3 regions of the Hominiventricola filiformis genome follow, and region 1 is predicted to be linked to each of the others. Evidence: riboswitches for the same ligand, from Rfam matches in the RefSeq annotation. Region 1 holds a riboswitch; each other region holds the start of a gene.
What was found. A riboswitch is a leader RNA that binds a small molecule or an ion and turns the genes downstream of it on or off. The one in region 1 is predicted to bind cobalamin.

Region 1 (3,151 bases):
TCTTTTGCTACTGTTCTTCTATTTTTTCCGGATTGGAAACACTTACTTTGTGATCATACCAGGTTCCTTTTGTTCCGATCAATGCCAGATCAAACTCTTCATCGAGCGCTGGAACCGGAACATCAAACCCGTTCACTTCTTCGGTCATACCATCGCTGTAGGTAACCGTATCTGTGGTCGGCTGCAGAAGCTCTGCGCCTTCCTTCTGAGCATCCTCTGCAAGTCCCGGATAGAGATTCACAATATTCTTGGACGGCATTGATACATGAATCGTCATAATGCCATCTTTTACCGTCAGAGTTCCTTTTCCTTCACATGCTTCATTTACATGGAACATGCTGCTGTCTGTATCAAATTCTGCTGTATAGGTTCCATCTTCCAGTACTGCTGCTGCAGTCTTTTCTTCCGTTTCTTCCTGAGCATCCGCCTCGTCCGATGTCTGCTCCTCCGTCAGAGCATCCGTGCCTTCCTGCTCCTCTGCAGGTGCCTCGGTCGCCGCTTCACTCTCTGCCGCCGGCGTCTTACTGCCTCCGCAGCCTGTCACCAGTGCGCAGCTCATTACCGTCATTCCTAATAATGCGATGATTTTCTTCTTCATTTCCAGTCTTCTTTCCTAGTTCTGATTACTCGTTAATGGCTGCTGCCGTATGAGCAACATAGAGTTCCTGAACAGCCGGAATCTCACCAAGGCCAGCGATCTGAGTATCTACGTTTTCAAATTTTCCGGAAGCCTCAAACTGGCTCTTCCAGGAATCATCATCATCGCCTGCCATATCGTTGTTTGCATGATCGCCTGCTACTACCATCAGCGGACGAAGAATTACTTTGGTGTAACCTGCATCGGCAACTGCCTGAATAACGTTCTCACAAGCAGTCTCTTCCGGCTCACCCTCTACAGTTCCGATAAATACGTTCTCATAGCCAAGTTCTCCCATCTGGGACTGCATCTGGCTGTAGGAAACTTTTGCAGTATGGGAAGTACCATGTCCCATGAATACAAATGCAACACCGTCTTCTTTTGCAGCGTCAAGGCTGTCATAACCTGCAGTCTTTACTGCCTCAGCAGTGATATCTTCTGCAACTGCTTTTTTATCATCATTCACTACGGTAGCGTCATCTCCAACTTCACCAAGCAACGGCTCAGCAACTTTTACAGACTCAAATTTATCTTCGTATGCTGCAACTGCCTCGCACAGCTCATCATACTCTGCACCATGCATCAGATGGGTCGGCTGAACAACCAGGTTCTTAACACCGTTTGCTACTGCGCGATCCAGTGCCTGATCCATATTATCAATAGCTTCGCCATCACGTGCCTGTACATGGTTGATGATGATCTGAGCGGTAAATGCTCTTCTTACAGACCAGTCCGGATTTGCTTCCTGAAGGGCATCCTCGACACCTTTGATATCAGCTACACGGCTGTCATTGAAGGAAGTTCCGAAGCTTGCCACCAGAATCTCGTTCTCACCGATCTCATCCTGGTTACGCGGATCATCTTTGGAAGCATCACCGGTGTCACGTCCGAAGTAGTCCGGATCTGCGTTCTCGCCCTCGACCAGTTCTTTCTGCGCGTCGGTCAGAGCATCCCATGCTTCTTTGGCTGCCTTGCAGTCTTCGTCAGTAGTATCGGTTCTCTCCTGAACGTAGATTTTGTCAATCAGAGCTGCTACATTGTCAGCTGCTGCCTGATCTGCATCCTCGTCTGCTGCTTCTGCAGTATCGTCTGCCTCAGTGGTCTCCTCTGCTGCAGTATCATCTGCTGCCTCAGTAGTCTCCTCTGCTGCAGTATCCGTTGCCGTACTGCTGCTTCCACATCCATTTACCATGGTTGCTGTCATTGCTGCTACGCAAAGCATTACTACAAGTTTCTTTTTCATCTTAATCTCTCCCTTATGATAAGAAATTTTTTTGTAAGTAATTGAAAATTCGAACATACTCGGGAGAAATAAAAAATCCAACGCATGAGAATGCAGCTGGATTGTATAGAAAAATATATTTTTCGGTACAATCAAACCTCGTGACCTGGAATAAAAAAACGTTTTTGTTTCTTTCCCGTACCGCAGCTGGCAGGTCTCCTGGCTTTCAGCTTTTCCACACCGATCGTCTTCCCAAGTCCATGACTGACCCAGTGACATTATGATCATGCAACGCTGTATACAGTGACGAGCTCCGCACAGGCTTTTCACCTGTTTCCCTATTCTCCGTAAAAACGGCACCAACTACTTCTTATTCTATTTTCGAATCACTTAACATATGTACTATACCACTTTATCTCAGATACAGCAACCTCTTTTTTCGCGGCAGGATATTCTCCTGCCGCTGCTCTATTCTGCAATGAAAATCACAGCATACTCTCCGGCTTAAAAAGAGATTTTACATGATCAATCTCTTCTTTTGATGCCTTTTCCGCCGGAACATAATAAGATTTTTCCCGGGCAATCTGATATAACTGCTCCTGTGCGGTCTCTGCCTTGTTCCTCATCTGTTTGAGGGTCTGTTTTAACTGCGGATCCTCACTTTGGGAAATATATTCCGCATACATTTTCAATTCTCCATTGATGCCGGTCAGCGCATCACTGACCATGGTTTTTTCATTCATCATCCTGTACGCCCTCCTAATTTAAAAATCCCATCAACTGCTGTTTATTCTCTTTTGCTGACTGAGCTGCCTGCTGGAAATACTGTTTCACACGGCTGTCAGTTGCATTTTCCGCGTAAGTCTCAAATTTTGCCTTACAGGTTTCGCTTCCGCCGATGAGATGGCGAAGATTCTGGACATCCAGTTCTGATAACTGTGACATAAAAAATACCTCCTTGTTTTCCATACTCCTGACTACGATTCCAGTATGTGAAAACAGAGAGGTATTTATACCTGACAAATACAGGTTACAGTTCCTCGTAAAGCTGTTCGTACTGCTTTGCAGAATGTTCCCATGAAAAGTCTGCATTCATCGCGCGTTCTACCATCTTATTCCAGGATTTTCTCCTGTCATAGTAGATCTCCTCGCCATAACGAATTGCTTCGAGCATTTCGTGGGCATTGTAATTTGTAAAGGAAATTCCGGTTCCGGTCTCTTCATATTCATTATAGGGTTCTACTGTATCTTTCAGTCCGCCGGTCTCTCTGACGATCGGAAGAGAACCGTAT
Region 2 (3,151 bases), on a different contig from region 1:
ATCATTATTGTCTGTTGCCCTCTCCAGCGTGATCTCCGCTGTACCTGCTTTTGCTACAAAATTATTTTTCTGGCCAATATAGCCATTTTTTGTTACAACATAGCTGTAGGTGTCTCCAATCTGAAGAGTCCAGGTTTTATCATGATCTGGCCAGACTCTGTCACCATTCTTATCTTTTACTACAACCAGAGCGTCTTCCGGATCTGTTTCAAAAGAGACATTGCCTGTTCCTGCATCTTCTTCTCTGGTAATAGTCACCTTATATGTATTTGTGATACCTTCTTTATTTACAACAGTAATGGTAACAGCATTTTCACCAATACTCAGAGGTATTTCATTCTGATCTGCGTTTCCATTATAAAGAATCTGATAGGTCTGATCTGTAATATCCGTATGTTGTGCCGCAGTGAAAACAGCTGTATCCGCTTTTGTGGTGGCGGTCATGTTCTGCCATGTCTTAATATAAGAGGTATTCGCATTCCACTTAAACCCATTATCAATTTCTATCGCTTCACCGGATTTATTGGCAATGGAAAGTGTCTGCAGACAAGGTTTTCTCAGAACATGGATGGTTACCGTCTGTGATTCTCCCTCATCCGCTGAAGATGCAGTAACTGTAACATCCTGTCCTGTCGTCGTTGCAGATTTTGTTATGCAGTTAAGCTGTTTCGCTGTTCCCGGCGTCAGTGTCGGGGTCTGTTCTTTTCCAGTAATCATCTGCGTCCATTTTGCAGTAACTACCGTGTCATCAGGCGCCTCATCAGAAAGTGCAGTAACTAAAAATGGAGATGCAGTCTGAATATCATATGTGTACAGATTGTATTCATTTTCATCACACTTTTCCAACTCCATTTCATCTGCCAGCGTTCCATTCGAATACAATGTTTCATATATCGCTACACTGTCTAAATACTGTGTATTTCTTGCCTGCACTGCAATCGGTGCCGCCTGATCATCAAATGCAGCTTGATCATCAACCGTTTCTGTTATCTGTTCTTCCTGACCAGACTCCGCCGTCTGTTCCTCCTGTTTTACTTCTTCCTGACCAGGCTCCGTCGTCTGTTCTTCCTGTTTTTCTTTTCCCTGACCAGGCTCCGTCGTCTGCTCTTTCTGTTCCTCTTCTCCCTGAGCAGGCTCCGTCGTCTGCTCTTCCTGTTTCTCTTCTTCCTGACCAGGCTCCGTCACCTGTTCTTGTTCACCAGCTGTTTCATCGCCAGCTTCCTTTGTTTCATCAGTCACTTCCGCCTGTTCCTGACTCTCATCCTGAACAGCCGTCAACTCTGATGCTGCCGCTGCTTCTGCCGCATTTGCTTCCACAGGCAGACTGCCTGTTACCATAGCGCAGGTTAATATCAGCGCTAACACAGAAGCACATGTCTTTCTTTTCATCTTTTTCCCTCCTTATGATGATTTATTTTAAAAACGGGCAATTTCTCTTCCGCTGAAGTTACACATCCGTCGTGCAAACTTACAAAAAAAGCTGCAGAACTTAAAAGTTCTGCAGCCGTTTTTCTGCCAGTTTCAAAATATGTAATTAATTCTATCGAAAGTTTCTTCAGCAGGTCTTCTGATTTACATCTCAAGCGCTGGCTATTCTGCCTTCCCAGTCCCCCAGTGGCCGACTTGCGTCCTTGAATATCAACATCGATGCTTACAGCGGCGGTGCCATCCGGGAATCTCACCCGGTTCTCTCTTAGCTTTTTGTTCTTCTCAGTTCAAAAAGCACTGAAGTCTTACTTTCTACGATTTATAAATACTCACACAGAAAATCATTCTCCTGGCAATACTTATCAATTTTGCTGCCTTTTCTGCAACGTATGGTACAACTTCTGTTTACAATCCAGTCTCCTACAACCTCTGGATCACCTGGAATTTCCAGAACTTTTAATCGGTTACATCCGTGGAATACCCATTTGCCAATTATTTTTACAGATTCCGGAATTCGCACATATTCTAACTGCGTACACTTAAAAAATGCGCTGTCACTAATCTTTACCAATCCATTCGGAAGATGCAGTTCCGTTAATCCATTTTGATAAAATGCTTCTTCTTCGATTTCTTTCAATGTGGCAGGAAATTGAATGCCATCCAGCTCTTTGCATTTATAAAAAGCTCTAGGTCCAACTTTTTCCAGCTTTTCAGGAAGTACAATGAGCTGAAGTCGATTGCATTCACGGAATACTTCTGGAGAAATCACGGTACTGAGATTTTCTGTTTCATATCGTATCTCTCGAACAGCTTTATTTTCCATAAATGCATTTTTCTCTATATAACGGAGACTCTTTGGAATATCCAACGTTTTCAAACTGGTACATCCCTGAAATGCACTTCTCTGTACGGTTCGCACCCCATCAAGGGTAAGGAACCGCAGATTGCTGCAGCCCTGAAATGCTTCTTCCCCAATTTCTTTTACACTATTCCCGATCTGCAACCGTTTCATCTTAATATTATTCTTCATTGCACCGCTTCCAATTCTGCGGTACGGCTCCGCAATTCTTATCTCACGGTCAACCATTGACTTGCCCAAGCGCCTGTCAAACACATCATAATTGCGGTCTGATACCCAGACTCCGGTATGATAAATATTTCCCATAATTCCCCTTACTGATATTCTGTCTCGTTAAGATTAGCTATCCCTAATAATAAAAAAACACGTTTGCCCATGATACGCAAACGTGTTTATGCTCTGTCAAAAAATATCCAGTTATCGTATGAAAATCAAACCGTGATCAGTAGACTTCCTGGGTCACATTTCAAAATTCTGTTCTGGATTTTACCATTTTACAGATCTCTTCATGTTCACAGCGGCGTTGCCCCTTCGGATTTGCACCAAATTGTCTTTTCAGTTCTGTTGCTGTATATACAGTACCAGACACTCTGTATCACTTATGAGTATAGCTCATAAATCGTTACAAAGCAATGCTTATTTGTCACCTTTTTAACGTAATTTATAAAAAAAAAGCCGGAACCATAACTGATTCCGGTTCTGTTCAGTTATCCAGCAGATAACTGACGCCCCTGCCAAGGAGTCGATGCGACAGGATTTGAACCTGCGACCTCTGCGTCCCGAACGCAGCGCTCTACCAAGCTGAGCCACGCATCGTTATTGTGTTTTGCCCCATCACCAGAGCACTTGTTTAGTATACATCGG
Region 3 (3,151 bases), on a different contig from region 1:
TCTAAAAGTGAACAAAACAGGAACCCCCACCCTGGCCGCCGCAAGGGGCACGGATGGGGGTAATGAATACTTAATCTTACTCAGCCGGGGTAATCTCGGTGGTCAGCCAGTAGTAGTCTGCCGTATGGATATGCGCATTTCCTACATTCTTAGAGTAAATCATAGAAGAGTTGTAGTATCCGTCGATCAGAACAGCGGCATCATCTACCAGAATCTGCTGCATCTGGAAGATCAGATCTGCACGTTTCTCTTCATCCATCTCGCTCTTCAGCTGCTCGAACAGTGCATCATATTCCGGATTGGAATATCCGCAGTAAGTAGTATCGGTTGCCCAGTTTGCCATGTAAGCATAGGGATCTCCGGTACCTACGGTGATCCAGTTATTGTTATTGAAGTCATAATCTCCAGCAGCAAGTTTGCTCCACTGGTCATCAGAGCTGCCGTAGTCTGCGGTGCATCCGATACCGATCTCTGCCAGATACTGAATATGTGCGTTGGAGAAATCGTTCAGCAGACGGTTCTCATAGGAAACGTAGTGCAGATTGATATTCTGTCCATCCAGCTCACGGATTCCATCGCCGTCAGTATCTACGATTCCTGCATCATCAAGGAGCTTCTTAGCGCCTTCCGGATCATAGGTATAGGGGTTGGTCAGTTTGTCATAACCATAGCTTAAAGTAGACGGCAGTACGGAGAATCCCGGAGTATACAGACCTCCGATAGTCTTGGAGTTGCAGATGGTATCATAGTCAATGCCCATCAGGATTGCCTGACGCAGAGTCTTGTTGCCAAGAATGCCATCAAAGTTCATCCAGCTGAAACCACAGCGAACACCAGAAGCAATATCTACCGTGAAATCAGGATTATCTTTGAAATCCTGGATATCAGATACATTGGTAATATTCTCTACCAGATCAACCTGTCCACTCTGCAGCGCCATGGTCTTAGCAGAAGCATCCCCCATGTACATCAGTTTTACTTCGTCATAGGGAACTTCCTCACGGTAGTTCGGATTCGCTGCCAGATCATAACCTACACCTACACCATTGAAAGTCTCAACCATGTACGGACCGGTTCCGATCGTGCCATTGTCAAAGTTCTCGGTATCTGCCACATCAACAATTGCCATAGTCGGATGTGCCAGCTGTCCCGGAAGGTTGGCATAAGGCTGAGTCGTCTGGATGGTCAGGGTATTTGCTGCATCATCTGCAGTAATGGTTGCCTCGAACTCCAGATATTTCTGCGGTTTTGCAGATCCACTCGGTCCCATCTCTTTCAGATATTCAAAGCACTCTTTTACTTTAGTCGGAGTCAGATCACAGCCGTCAGAGAATTTGATGCCGTCTTTCAGGGTGATGACCCACTCGGTATGCTCATCATTTACAGTGTAGCTGTCTGCGAGCCACGGCTCTACTTCCATGCTGTCGTTGAACTTGAACAGTCCCTCGGTGATACCGTAACGCATGGCATTCCATCCACCGTTCTCATCGGTAACGGTATTGACAATACCATCGGTATACATCTGGCATCCGAAAGTAAGTACTTTCTTATCTCCATCATTCGCAGCAGAAGTGCTTCCGCTGTTATCGGATGCTCCACCGCCGCAGCCAGTCAGCAGCAAAGCTGCTGCCAGAGTTAAACTGATACATTTCTTCGTGTTTTTCATATTCTCTATCCTTTCTCATTTCATTCATTTGCCAGCGCTGTCTGCACTATCAATTCGTCTCCCACTTAAAAATTACGCATAAAAAAAGCCGGATCTACATCCGACTTTCCTCTCACCTTTTTACACACTATCCCCTTAAAACATAGATTTTTCTAGGTAAGAATTATCTCGTCTTCCGCAAGAACTCTTTCTGACAAAAAACAAGCAGGTCTCCTGACTTTAGCATCCACACCCAAAGCACCTTCCCAGGAATCATCTCCCCAGTGGCATCTGCTCCAGGCTTAACTATTACAGTGACGGGATCGTTCCGGACTTTCACCGGATTCCCTTTTCATCGAATCTATCTTCGAACTTATTTTTTGCGGCTTAATTGCCGACCATATGAACATGTAGATTTATACTTACACTTTCTTCACATTTTGTCAACGAAGTTTGTATTCTTTTTCGTTATATCTTATCAAGGTCATTCTGCAATTCCGCTTCGATTTCATCTGATTTCCGCTCTTTTTCCTCTTCTTTTTTCCTTTCAAAAAACTTAAAAATAAAAAATATCTCCATTTCTTCGCAAGAACATGGAGATATTCCATTTTAGAATATATTTTATCTTATCTGTTATATATTATTCTTGTAATCTGCTTCGTACAAACTCCAGATAATGTTCTGCCCATCCATCCAGCGTCTCTCCCTGACGGCTGACGCAGCCAAACAGAATCGGTTCTTCTTCTCCGTAAAGTGAGTATCCGGGATATCCCCGTGATTCTTTTTCGCGGCTCAAATAACCACCGCTCACATTGCCAAGGTCTGTCTTTCCAAGCAGTTCATTCATAACATAGTCACTGTTAGTAATAACTGAGATCTTCATACGGTCTGTCGGTGAGATCCGGTCTGTCTCCTCCGTCATCCTGCGCCCCAGTGTATACTCATCTTCATAACACTGCACCAGGCGTACCTCATCCAGTGCAATTTCCCCAATACCGGATTTTCCAGCCAACGGATGATCTTTTCCAAAATAAAGATATGCTTTCGTCCGTTTCAGTTCCTGAAAAATGAGTCCGGCACATTCCAGTCGGTACTGAAAGGATGGCATCTGCTCATCTAATACATAGACAAATCCAATATCGTCTTTCCCTGCCTGGCACCGTTCCAGTATTTCTTCCGTTCCCGCCGTCATTACATGATAGCAGACATCCTCCTGCCGGTGCTCCTGATAAAAAGCAGCAAAACAGGAAGCCATCCAGGAACTGGGATTCCAGGATGCCAGCAGTTCTTCCCCCTTGTCCATTCGGGAAAATGATTTTAACTGTTCTATATTTTCTACGGCCCTGCTTGCATATTCATAGACACGCTGTCCTCTGGCCGTAAGCGTAATCCCTCTGCTCTGACGGACAAATACCGAAAATCCCAGCTCATCTTCCAGCATGCGGATCACTTTGCTCACATTGGGCTGCGTCGTATACAGTGCTTCTGCTGCCTTACTGAATGATC

Region 2: it holds a riboswitch for cobalamin, as region 1 does, so the genes downstream of both, LKD36_RS16955 (dockerin type I domain-containing protein) here and LKD36_RS13685 (sirohydrochlorin cobaltochelatase) in region 1, are expected to answer to the same signal.
Region 3: it holds a riboswitch for cobalamin, as region 1 does, so the genes downstream of both, LKD36_RS05425 (ABC transporter substrate-binding protein) here and LKD36_RS13685 (sirohydrochlorin cobaltochelatase) in region 1, are expected to answer to the same signal.

Annotation. Positions count from the first base shown of each region.
Region 1 is NZ_JAJEPS010000016.1:47,765-50,915, forward strand. It holds gene LKD36_RS13680 (hypothetical protein) at 8-598, opposite strand; gene LKD36_RS13685 (sirohydrochlorin cobaltochelatase) at 624-1,880, opposite strand; cobalamin riboswitch at 2,052-2,238, opposite strand; gene LKD36_RS13690 (spore coat protein) at 2,345-2,602, opposite strand; gene LKD36_RS13695 (hypothetical protein) at 2,619-2,804, opposite strand; gene glgA (glycogen synthase GlgA) at 2,890-3,151, opposite strand, start outside.
Region 2 is NZ_JAJEPS010000034.1:8,814-11,964, forward strand. It holds gene LKD36_RS16955 (dockerin type I domain-containing protein) at 1-1,389, opposite strand, end outside; cobalamin riboswitch at 1,541-1,745, opposite strand; gene LKD36_RS16960 (leucine-rich repeat domain-containing protein) at 1,748-2,593, opposite strand; tRNA gene LKD36_RS16965 (tRNA-Pro) at 3,030-3,103, opposite strand.
Region 3 is NZ_JAJEPS010000003.1:238,936-242,086, forward strand. It holds gene LKD36_RS05425 (ABC transporter substrate-binding protein) at 77-1,666, opposite strand; cobalamin riboswitch at 1,853-2,037, opposite strand; gene LKD36_RS05430 (LysR family transcriptional regulator) at 2,286-3,151, opposite strand, start outside.